Regions from separate parts of the Flavobacterium endoglycinae genome, predicted to be linked through region 1. Evidence: riboswitches for the same ligand, from Rfam matches in the RefSeq annotation. Region 1 holds a riboswitch; the other holds the start of a gene.
What was found. A riboswitch is a leader RNA that binds a small molecule or an ion and turns the genes downstream of it on or off. The one in region 1 is predicted to bind cobalamin.

Region 1 (5,720 bases):
CGTATCTGAAGAAAGAAAAATCGTTTCATCTTCGCGGCACGAAACCAGATTAAGGATTACAAAAGCGCTTAGTATTATTTGTATAAGGTTCTTTTTCATAATTCGATACTGATTATAAATTTGAAGGTTCTGCCCGGCATCGGATAATTGTAAATCACTTCATATTGCTGATTGAAGGTATTGTTCACTTCCACGGCAGTATTCAATTTGTATTTGCTGAAGAGGAAAGATTTCTGCACAGCCAAATCGTGAGTGTACCAAGGCTGAACTTCATTTACTTTGATATTATTGACATTTCCGTTATACCGTTTTCCAACGTAAATAAAACTGTAATTAAAATTCCATGTTTTGTATCCTGCATTCAAAATTGCCGATCCGCTGTGCCATGGTGTATAGGGAATCTGGTCGCCATAAGATGAGATTTCTAAACCAACAAATTTTGTAAAATCACGACTTTCAGAGTATGTATAAGTAAGATTGGCAGTAAGATTTACTTGGTCAATATGGGCTGCCGCATTCAAAACTGTTTCGATTCCCTTACCTCTCACCTGCCCTATATTGGTCATCATCCAGCGGAAAAGATTTCCGGTTGGTGCAGCGACAATTTTGTCTTTGGTATTCGTGTAATACGCATCGGCTTGAATTGAAAGTCTGTCTAAAAAACTTTCTTTAAAAGGCAGGTTATACGTAAAACCAACATCGTACTGATTCATATATTCCGGTCGTAAAGTACTGGAACCAATCATTGTATAATACAAATCATTGAAAGTAGGCATTCTGAAAATGCGTTTTGCAAACGCTCTTAAATTAAAATCATATTGCTTAAATGGTGTATAACCCAGAAACAAAGCAGGCGTAAATTCGGTTTTATTAGGCGGTTTTGCATTGTAACGAACTTCTTCGATTACACGAGTACCCACAACGCTTCCAAGAACTTTAAATCCGTCATATCGATAGGAACTTGCCAATGAAAATAATGCAGTATAACGCTGTGGAAAAGAAAACTGAGTTTGAATTCCCCTTCTGGTGGCATTTAATTTATTGTATTGCAAATCAGTGGAAAGAGAAACATCCCAATTTTCTAAAATACTGTACATGTTTACTGCCGAAAAATACACTTCCTGCTGATAATAACTATCGTCAGATTGCGCTCCTTCGGTTACAGGTTCTCCTAAAACTTGTGTGGTATCTCTAGCGATATAATGAGTGTAATCGTATGCGTATTTACCTCTGATTTGAAATTTATATTTATCGGAAACATCTTTCGTTAAAAAAGCCTGAGTAAATAAATTCTTGTCAAACTGTCTGAATCCATCTTTAAATTTATTTTCTACAATAGCACCCGGCGCTCCTCTTTCAGAATCATAATAATACACTTTGGCATCCCAAGAGCCATTATTAATTTTTCCATAAAGTCCAGATTCAAAACGAAGCGCTTGTATATCGCTGTTCCAACGCGTTGCTGTAGTGTCATAAGCCGTGCTTCCGTCCTGATTTTTTCTTTTGTATCTAAATTTATACTGACCATTTGATTTAATAAATTCAGAGCTGACACTCATACTTACATCATCGCTCAGTTTTTGTTCCCAACGCAAAGAAGGATCATGGTAATCAATTGACATAGTTTTGTAACGAACGAGCAGATTTGATTTTTTGCTTCCGCTGAAAACAGGTCTTTTAGTGCGTAAATAAATTGTAGATGCCGCTGAAAAGTCTTTTGCCGACTGGAAAATTTCACTTTTTTGTCCGTTATACATCGTAAGTGATTCCATATCGTCTAACGAATATTTCCCAAGATCGGTTACTCCATTCTGTGCATTTCCAAGCTGAATACCATCATAAAAAACACCCACATGATGCGTACCCATATTACGTACATCAACAGTTTTGAGTCCGCCCACTCCGCCGTAATCTTTTATTTGTGTTCCAGCAAAATAACGAAGCGCATCTGCCACATTATGAGCCGACAGATTTTCGAGCAAAACACCCGAAAGGCTTTGTACAGGAATAACTTCCTGATAGGGTTTCGTTTTTAAAACTACTTCTTTTAAAACCCGAGAACTATCAGCCGACGTTTGAGAGTGAAGCAAAACAGGAATCAATAAAATAAAAGCGGTGAAAAAGGTTTTCTTAAAATTGTACATCATTGTTGAATTAAACCAACTTTCTGATGATGATGATATAAAAAACCATAGAAAAGAATCCCGCTGTATATCAGCCGGTAATTTCTTTGTTTTCCACTTCATACCACGAAAGTTTTAAACTATATGATTCTGGCAGGTCTCCTGACTTGTTCCATCTTTAAAACAGCCTTCTCATCCGCGTAAGCGAACAATGGCATAAGTGTCGTTTAAAGACGTAATAGAACTTACAGTAGCGGGTCTGTTCAGGAGTTACACCTGATTCCCTTTTAACTATTCTTCTAAATAAAAAATAGACCAAAATCTGGAGCAAATATAGGGTTATCTTTTAAAAAACGTTTTACTATTTCCACTTTCCTATCGTTTATTTATGTAGAATCAAAAGAAATTTTGAAAGAGTCCAAAATACCGTAAAAGCAGGCATTTCCGTAAGAAGTTACATAATTATCATGTCTAACAACCTAAAAACATGGGAATTATGTAATAATTTAAAAAAATACTGTAAGAATTATACGAGTTTAAATTTTATATTTGTTAAACATGATTTCCAAAGAAAGGTAAAATCTGTAAGATTAGTAATCTTTATGAGCCTTAGTCTAAAAACATTTAAATCGTTTTTTTAAAATATGCCCTAACATAAAAAATGAAAAATGAAAAGAATTATATGCCTAATCCTCTTGTTTTCCCTTTCCGTTTTTTCTCAGACTCCGCCGCCGCCTGGTTTACCTAATCCTCCAACGGGGCCTAATCCACCGGGACTTCCCATAAATGAACTGGAAGGAATATTATTTGCTGCCGGAATCCTATTCGGCATTTTTGTCCTTAAAAAGAAATATAAAATTAAGCTTCTAAAAAAACCATATTTCTAAGCCTTATCATCTCTACTATCTAAAGTATATTCTAAAATAAAAATGAAGTTTATGAAAAAAATTACATTCCTTTTTATTCTGATTTCCATACAAGCTTTTTCACAAATATATGTTGGCGCAAGCACTCCTGTATACGTTCAAAATCAGGTTTTGTACGTGGGTCAGAATATAAATCTCGCTGCTAATTCAAATCTGTATCTGCGAAATCTTTCTCAGCTTGTACAGGGAACCACTGCTACTTCAACCAATTCCGGAACGGGAACCATATCGGTTTATCAAGAAGGAACTTCAGATAATTTCGAATACAATTATTGGTGCTCTCCAGTTGGTATTAACACCTCATCTACCGGAAACAATAACTTTGGAATTACACTTCTAAACAGGCCTACAACTTCTACAGCGTCTACTCCTGCTACAATTCTGTCATTAGGAAATTATGATGGAACCTCAAATCCGTTAGCGATTGCCTCGTATTGGATTTATAAATTGACCAATGCTAATAATTATTCGCAATGGGTTCAGGTAGCGGGCAATACAACAATTGCGCCTGGAGAAGGTTTTACCATGAAAGGAACCAGCGGCTCAGATGCTACAAATCCTGAAGGAAGCGGTGCTAATAATCCCGGAGGAACTGGTGCTCAGAGATATGATTTTAGAGGAAAACCAAACGACGGAAATATTACCGTAACTGTGGGCGCTTCCAATGCTTCTACCCTTACTGGAAATCCTTATCCTTCTGCGCTTCATTTAAATGCCTTTTTATTAGATCCGCTAAATAGTGCCTGCACCGGAATCGCCTATTTTTGGGAACAGGATAAAACTGTAAATTCACATTTTTTAACAGCTTACAAAGGTGGTTACGGAAGTTATTCTCCGGGATCGTTAGGTTCAAATGGTATTTACGTTCCTGCCACTTTTAATACTTACAATCCTGACGGAAGTGTGAATACTACCGGACCATCTTCGGGACTTTCGATTCAACGAAAATATTCGCCTATCGGACAAGGTTTCGTAATAAACGGTGTTATAAACGGAACGGTTACTTTTAGAAATTCATATCGTATTTTTTACAAAGAAGGTTCAGGATTGTCGCAGTTTAACAAACCTGCAAAAGATAAAACTACGGCCAAAACCACTTCTAAAAATACCGAAAATGAAGCTGAAGAAGAAGTTCAGGAAATTCCTCATATTCGAATAAATACCATCATCAACAACCAATTTACAAGACAGCTTGCATTGGCTTTTTTACCAGAAGCCACTGATGGGGTTGACAGAGGACTTGATGCGCTCAATATGGATTCGGCACTTCCTAATGATGCTAACTTTTGGCTGGAAGGAGGAAATTATATCATACAGGGAGTAAATTTTGATACTTCTAAAAGAATTCCACTTATTGTAAAAGCAGAAACAAGTTCTACTTTTAAATTTTCTGCTCCTATAGTTGTCAACTTTGACAACACTCAAAATATTTACCTCTACGATGAATTGGATTCTTCGTATCATGACTTAAAAAATGGAAGTTATGAAGTTACAGTTGCTCCTGGTGTATACACTGACCGCTTCAAAATTACCTTTACCAATTCTACACTTGGTGTTGGTGAAGCAACGAAATCAAACTTCTATATTAGTCAAGATAACACCAATCAGGTTTTAAGAGCTTCAAATCCTGAATCTACAAACTTTAAATCGTTTAGATTATACGATATGCTTGGTAAAGTGGTATTGTTTAAAGACAATCTAGGAGCCGAACAAAACTATGCGTTTTCTACATCTGGTTTAAGCGACGGAATTTATATCGCCGCCTTTTTAACTTCAGATAACGAAAAGATATCACAAAAGATAATTATTACCAATTCAAAAAACTAACTATCAAATACAGCTACAACCTTAATCGACCTATTAACTAATATTAAAAGCTATGATAAACCAGTATATACCTAAAGACTTCAAAACATTCCTAGCATTCTTTTTCATTCTTTTTTCATTTGCATCTCATGCACAAATCGGAATTGGAACTGTAACTCCAAATGCAAGTTCTGTATTGGATATTACTTCTACTACACAAGGAATGCTTACACCACGTATGACCACGGTTCAAAGAACTGCAATTGCTACTCCTGCAGACGGATTATTAGTTTATGATACCGATTTAAAAGCTTTTTATTTCTACTCCTCAGGAACCTCTTCATGGGTGGCCATTAACAGCGGTGTTAGTCCTAGATTAAATTTTAAACGTATTAAAAGTACTGATAATTTAGCCGTAGTTCTAGCAGCAGAATTGGCGGCGGGCGGAGGATCAAAATATGTTCTGAATACCAATACACTGTATGAAATAAACGGTACCATCGTTTTTAACTTTCCAATAGATCTAAATAACGCTTATATACAAGGTCTTGACCCAAATGAGGATGTAATTTTTAGAGCTACCGGAAACATTTTTGAAGGTTCAACGGGCGGAGGTATTAAATCAGTTACGCTTCGTGCTGCAACAGGAAGCGTTTTTAACCTTAGCGGTGCAGCAACAGAAAACCTGATTTTTAGAGATTCTGTTGTAGCCAATTCAGCCAGTGTGGGAACCGTTTCTGGATTTGGTTTGGTATTTCTAAGTATTATTCAATATACCGGAAACACAAATGGTATTACGTATAATAATATCACACAATTACTCTTAAGCAATTTAGGCTGGTTCAGTAATAATACCGGAACTTAC
Region 2 (5,720 bases), 2.2 Mb from region 1:
TGAAGTCAAAACGGCTATTAAAAACCTATTTTTAGAATACAATAAAAAAGCAGAAGAACTTACCGATAATCCCGAACAAAAAGAACTTTACAGATCTTTAAAATTAGAAGCAATCGAAGAAGCTCCTATTGGACTGATAATTGCATATGATCGCTCTGTTCTCAATCAATTTACTATTGGTACTATTGGCAGTAACGAAGCTGTCAAATTCAGCTCGGTTTGTGCGGCTCAGAATATTTGGCTTTCACTTACTGAACAAGGTTACGGAATGGGCTGGGTTTCGATTCTTAATTATCATCAATTCAAAAAAATCCTAGATTTACCCGAACATATAGAACCACTTGGATATTTCTGCATAGGAAAACCGGCTACCAATTATGGCAATCAGCCTATGTTGCAGCAATTACATTGGAAACAAAAATCAGAAACTCCAGATTGTAAAGAAATCAAAGAGATTCATCAAATACATATTCCTGAACTTGCATTGAAATCAGAAAACCACATTGAGAACCAATCTGATTTCAACAGACTTTTACAGGAAAAAATAGATTCCAAAACCAAACCCGTTGGTTCTCTGGGAACTTTAGAAACTCTGGCTTTTCAAATGTCGACCGTTTTTGAAACTTTAAATCCTAAAATAACAAAACCCAATATCGTTGTTTTTGCTGCGGATCATGGTATCGCCAATCATGGTGTAAGTGATTATCCGCAAGATGTTACACGCCAAATGGTGAATAATTTTCTTGATGGCGGCGCAGCTATAAATGTTTTCTGCAAGCAAAATGATATTCAATTATCTATCGTCGATTCGGGTGTTAATTATGATTTTCCAACCAATGCAAAATTAATCGATGCCAAAATCGCCAAAGGAACACAATCTTTCCTCCACGTACCTGCCATGAGCGAAACAGAAGTTCAATTGTGTTTTGAAAAAGGAAAAAGCATTGTTGAAAATATTGCACAAAAAGGCTCTAATTGTATTGGTTTTGGCGAAATGGGAATTGGAAATACTTCTACAGCTTCTGTTTTAATGAGCGTTATTACTGGTTTTCCTATTGAAGAATGTGTTGGAAAAGGAACTGGTGTAAAAAATGAAAAATTACTTCACAAACAAAATTTACTCAAAAAAGCCATCGATAATTATTCCGGTCAAACCGAGTTAATGTCGCAACTCGCCTATTTTGGTGGTTTTGAAATTCTTCAAATGGCAGGCGGAATGCTGAGTGCTTTCGAAAATAAAATGCTGATTCTTGTTGATGGTTTTATCTGCACCACAGCTTTTTTAATTGCTCATAAAATCAATCCGGCTATTAAACAAAATGCCGTTTTTTGTCATTGTTCCGCCGAAAAAGCACATCAAAAATTATTGAATTATCTCGAAGCTAAACCAATTTTAAACTTAGATTTGCGTCTGGGTGAAGGAACCGGCTGCGCAGTTGCTTTTCCTATTTTAAAATCGGCAGAAGCATTTTTGAATGAAATGGCTAGTTTTGAAAGTGCTGGAATTAGTAAAAAATAAGTTTCCAGTCTCAGTTTCTAGTTTTCAGATTCAATAAAAATTATATAAAATCCTCATTTTTCAAATGAAAAAACAACTTGACATTTTTTTTACCTGTTTAATGTTTTACACCCGCATCCCTTGTCCAAAAAACATTACTCATGATCCTGATTATTTAAATAAGGCCACACGCTATTTTCCTTTTATTGGCTGGATTGTGGGAAGTATTTCATTTTTGTTTTTCTATGTTTTTTCTTTTTTCCTTTCGATAGAATCTGCGGTTATTTTTGCAATAATTGCTTCTATTTTAACAACTGGAGCTTTTCATGAAGATGGATTTGCAGATGTATGCGATGGATTTGGCGGCGGCTGGACGAAAGAAAAAATCCTAATGATTATGAAAGACAGTGCTATTGGAGCGTATGGCGCAATTGGACTTGTTCTGCTTTTTCTAGCGAAATTTAAACTGCTTTCAGAATCTATTTCAATCATTACAAATCACAATATTCTGATTTATTTGTTGTTCATTTCTGCTCATTCTTTAAGCCGATTAGCTGCAATCAGCATTATTTTTACGCATGAATATTCTCGTGAAGATGCTTCCAGCAAAAGCAAACCTATTGCCAAAAAACATACTTGGAAAGAAGTTCTTGGTTCTTCTTTGTTTGGATTGATTCCTTTGGCAGCACTCTCCTACTTTAATTATAAAATTCTTTTAGCGTTACTTCCTGTTTTCATTACAAGATATTGTCTGGCACGTTATTTTCAAAAATGGATTGGCGGTTACACTGGCGATTGTTTAGGCGCTACACAGCAAGTTTGTGAAGTCATATATTACTTAAGTTTTCTTTTTATATGGAAATGTATCTAGTGCGCCATACCGAAACGATCTGCGAAAAAGGAATTTGTTATGGTCAGTCTGATGTTGATATTGCAGAACCTTTTGAAAACATATTCGGCAGTATCATTTCTAAACTGCCATCTGAAGCCGTGATTTTTACAAGTCCGTTGAAACGCTGTGTAATTTTAGCCAAACATATTCAGGAAAATATCAAAACGATTTCTTTTCAGGAAGATGAACGTTTAAAAGAAATGAATTTTGGCGATTGGGAATTGAAAAAATGGGATGAAATTCCATCGGAACAACTCAATCCTTGGATGGAAGATTTTGTAAACATTAAAGTTTCAAATGGAGAATCTTTTGTAGAATTACACGGAAGAGTTGGCGATTTTTTATCTGATAAAATTGCAAAAACAAATGTTCCAGTCATAATTGTCGCACATGCCGGAATAATCCGAAGCATCATTTGCCATCAGACTTCACTGCCCTTAAAAAATGCTTTTACGAATAAAGTAGATTTTGGACAAGTTATAAAAATTGAAATTTAGCGCTAATAATTTATAATTTTATACGAAACGCAAAAGAAATTTGAATAATCAATATTTTTAATTTTATCTTTGCTGCAAATTTAAGGTTGTGTTTTATTAACACATTAAAAGGGAATCAAGTAAAATCTTGAGCTGTACCCGCAACTGTAAGCTTAGTTCTAAACGAATGTTTGTTGTAAACTACGATGCCACTGCTCGCTCAGGCGAATGGGAAGGTAAACAACAAAACGCAAGCCAGGAGACCTGCCTTTATAACAAAATATCGAGCTCTCGGGAAAAAGAGTGTAGAAATTATGATTTTAAGGTTACGTTTTGCTTTTTTATTCCTTGTGTTGTGCCAATTAACTTCGGCGCAGAACGATTCTATTACCAAACTGAAAGAAATTATTGTTTCTGATTCTAATCTGAAAAAATACTCCAATTCGCAGTCGGTTTTAAAATTGAATGATTCCATCATCAATAAAAATGAAGCTTTACTGACTGATTTACTAAACTTTAATTCTACGCTTTATTTCAAAGAATACGGACGCGGAATGCTTTCTACAGTTTCTTTTCGCGGAACGACTTCTTCGCAAACTGCAGTTATCTGGAACGGAATCAACATTAATTCACAAATGAATGGAAGCACGGATTTTAATACGATCTCAGGATCTGATTATAATTCTGTGAGTGTAAAAGCCGGAGGCGGAAGTGTTATTTATGGAAGTGGAGCGATTGGAGGAACTGTACACCTAAATAACGATTTGTTGTTTTCTAATCGTTTTGAGAATACCCTAAAACTAGACTACGGAAGTTTTAATACAATTGGAATAAATTATAAAACCAACATTTCTAATAAGCAATGGAGCGCACAGGTTGGTTTTTCCAAAAATAGTTCTACAAACGATTATAAATATCTAAACCGTTATACTTGGCGTGGCGAACAGCGCTGGAACCAAAACGGCCAATACGATATTATAACTATGAGTGCTAATGTGGGGTATAAAATTGACGATAAAAACACTCTAAAATTGTACAGTCAGACTTCAAATACAGATCGAAATACATCTTTAGTAACAGAAAGTGAAACTAAAAGCAAATATGTGAATGGTTTTAATCGAAGTTTATTAGAATACGATGGTGATTTCGGAAAATTTAAAACCAATTTCAAAACGGCTTACATATTCGAAAACTATAAATATTACGCCGATAATACGAAAGACTATTACAGCTCTGGCAATACTGAAAGTTTAATCACCAAACTGGATTTAGGATATACTCTTTTTAAAACTACTCAGATAAATGGTATTGTAGATTATAATAGAACCAAAGGCTACGGAACAAGTTTTGGAGATCATGTTCGCGAAATTAGTTCTGCATCTTTACTGGTAAAACAAGATATTGGGGCGAATTGGAAAAATGAATTTGGTATTAGAAAAGAATTTACAAATAACTATGAATCACCGCTGTTATTTTCATTAGGTTCCTCTTATCAATTTAGTCCGTTATATAATTTGAAACTAAATGTATCTCGAAATTTCAGAATTCCGACTTACAATGATTTATATTGGGAACCAGGAGGAAATTTGGATTTGAAACCTGAAAGTTCTTATCAGGCTGAAATTGGGAACGTTTTTACATTCAGAAACATTTCGCTTACACAAACCTTTTATTACATGAAAATAAAAGATCTACTGCAATGGATTCCAGGATCAAGTGGTATTTGGTCTCCTCAAAACACCGATAAAGTAAATAGTTATGGAGCCGAAACTTTGGTAAGCTGGAAAAAACAATATGGTAAAAATCATTTAAGTGCCAACGCATCTTATGCTTATACCGTTTCGAAAAATGAAGAAACCGAAAAACAGCTTTTTTTCGTTCCATTCCACAAAGCAACCGCTTCTGTTGCTTATTCTAGAAACAGAATCTCGGCATACTATCAATTTTTATACAATGGTTTTGTTTATACCAGAGCCGATAATGATCCAAACGAAATTGTAAAAGATTATATGATCTCAAATATCGGGATCGACTATGATTTTAAATTTTTGGATTCCTTTAAACTCGGATTTCAAGTTCTAAATCTTTTTAATGAGAATTATGAAAGTCTGGAAGACAGACCTATGCCCGGAACCAATTTCAACGTGTATTTAACTCTAAAATTTTAATATTTATGAAACTTAGTAAATTACTTTTAATAGCAATGTGCATTAGCTTTTTTGCTTCTTGTTCGAGCGATGACGATAATGATACATCAAAAGGAGAATACGACAACGGATTTTTTATTTTAAATGAAGGAAGCACAGGACAAGGAACTGTTTCATTTGCAAGCAACGATTTAAATGTTTTTGTAAAAGACATTTACTCAGCAGCAAACCCAACTGATTTACTTGGAAAATTTGCTCAAAACATCTTTTTCGACGGAGATAGAGCTTATATCATTGCAGGTGGTTCAAATGTTATTAATGTAGTAAACCGTTACACTTTTAAATTAATCGCTAAAATCGACAGCGGACTTGCTAATCCAAGATATGGTGTTGTTAAGGATGGAAAAGCCTATGTAACAAATGCAAACACGTACTTTGACTATGATAAACCAGAACAAAATCCAAATGGAAATACTGATGATTATGTGGCCGTGATCAATTTAGCATCCAATACGGTTGAGTCTAAAATTCAATTAAATGCTACGGCCAACCGTTTAGTTTTAGAAGATGGCAAATTATACATCACTGAACCATATAACAACAGCAAATTATTAATTGTAAATATTGCAACAAAGACATTAGAAGCTCCAATCGAAGTAGGTTACAATGCTGATTGCATCGAAGAAGAGAACGGAACTTTATATATT

Region 2: linked by a shared signal. The riboswitch ahead of J0383_RS15515 (TonB-dependent receptor plug domain-containing protein) and the one ahead of J0383_RS00760 (TonB-dependent receptor) in region 1 are both predicted to bind cobalamin.

Annotation. Positions count from the first base shown of each region.
Region 1 covers NZ_CP071448.1:181,704-187,423, forward strand. Annotated here, with positions in the region: gene J0383_RS00755 (DUF5074 domain-containing protein) at 1-99, opposite strand, end outside; gene J0383_RS00760 (TonB-dependent receptor) at 96-2,246, opposite strand; cobalamin riboswitch at 2,259-2,458, opposite strand; gene J0383_RS00765 (T9SS type A sorting domain-containing protein) at 3,062-4,876, shown strand; gene J0383_RS00770 (hypothetical protein) at 4,929-5,720, shown strand, end outside.
Region 2 covers NZ_CP071448.1:3,501,407-3,507,126, reverse strand. Annotated here, with positions in the region: gene cobT (nicotinate-nucleotide--dimethylbenzimidazole phosphoribosyltransferase) at 1-1,519, shown strand, start outside; gene J0383_RS15525 (adenosylcobinamide-GDP ribazoletransferase) at 1,584-2,369, shown strand; gene cobC (alpha-ribazole phosphatase) at 2,354-2,887, shown strand; cobalamin riboswitch at 2,954-3,152, shown strand; gene J0383_RS15515 (TonB-dependent receptor plug domain-containing protein) at 3,181-5,034, shown strand; gene J0383_RS15510 (YncE family protein) at 5,040-5,720, shown strand, end outside.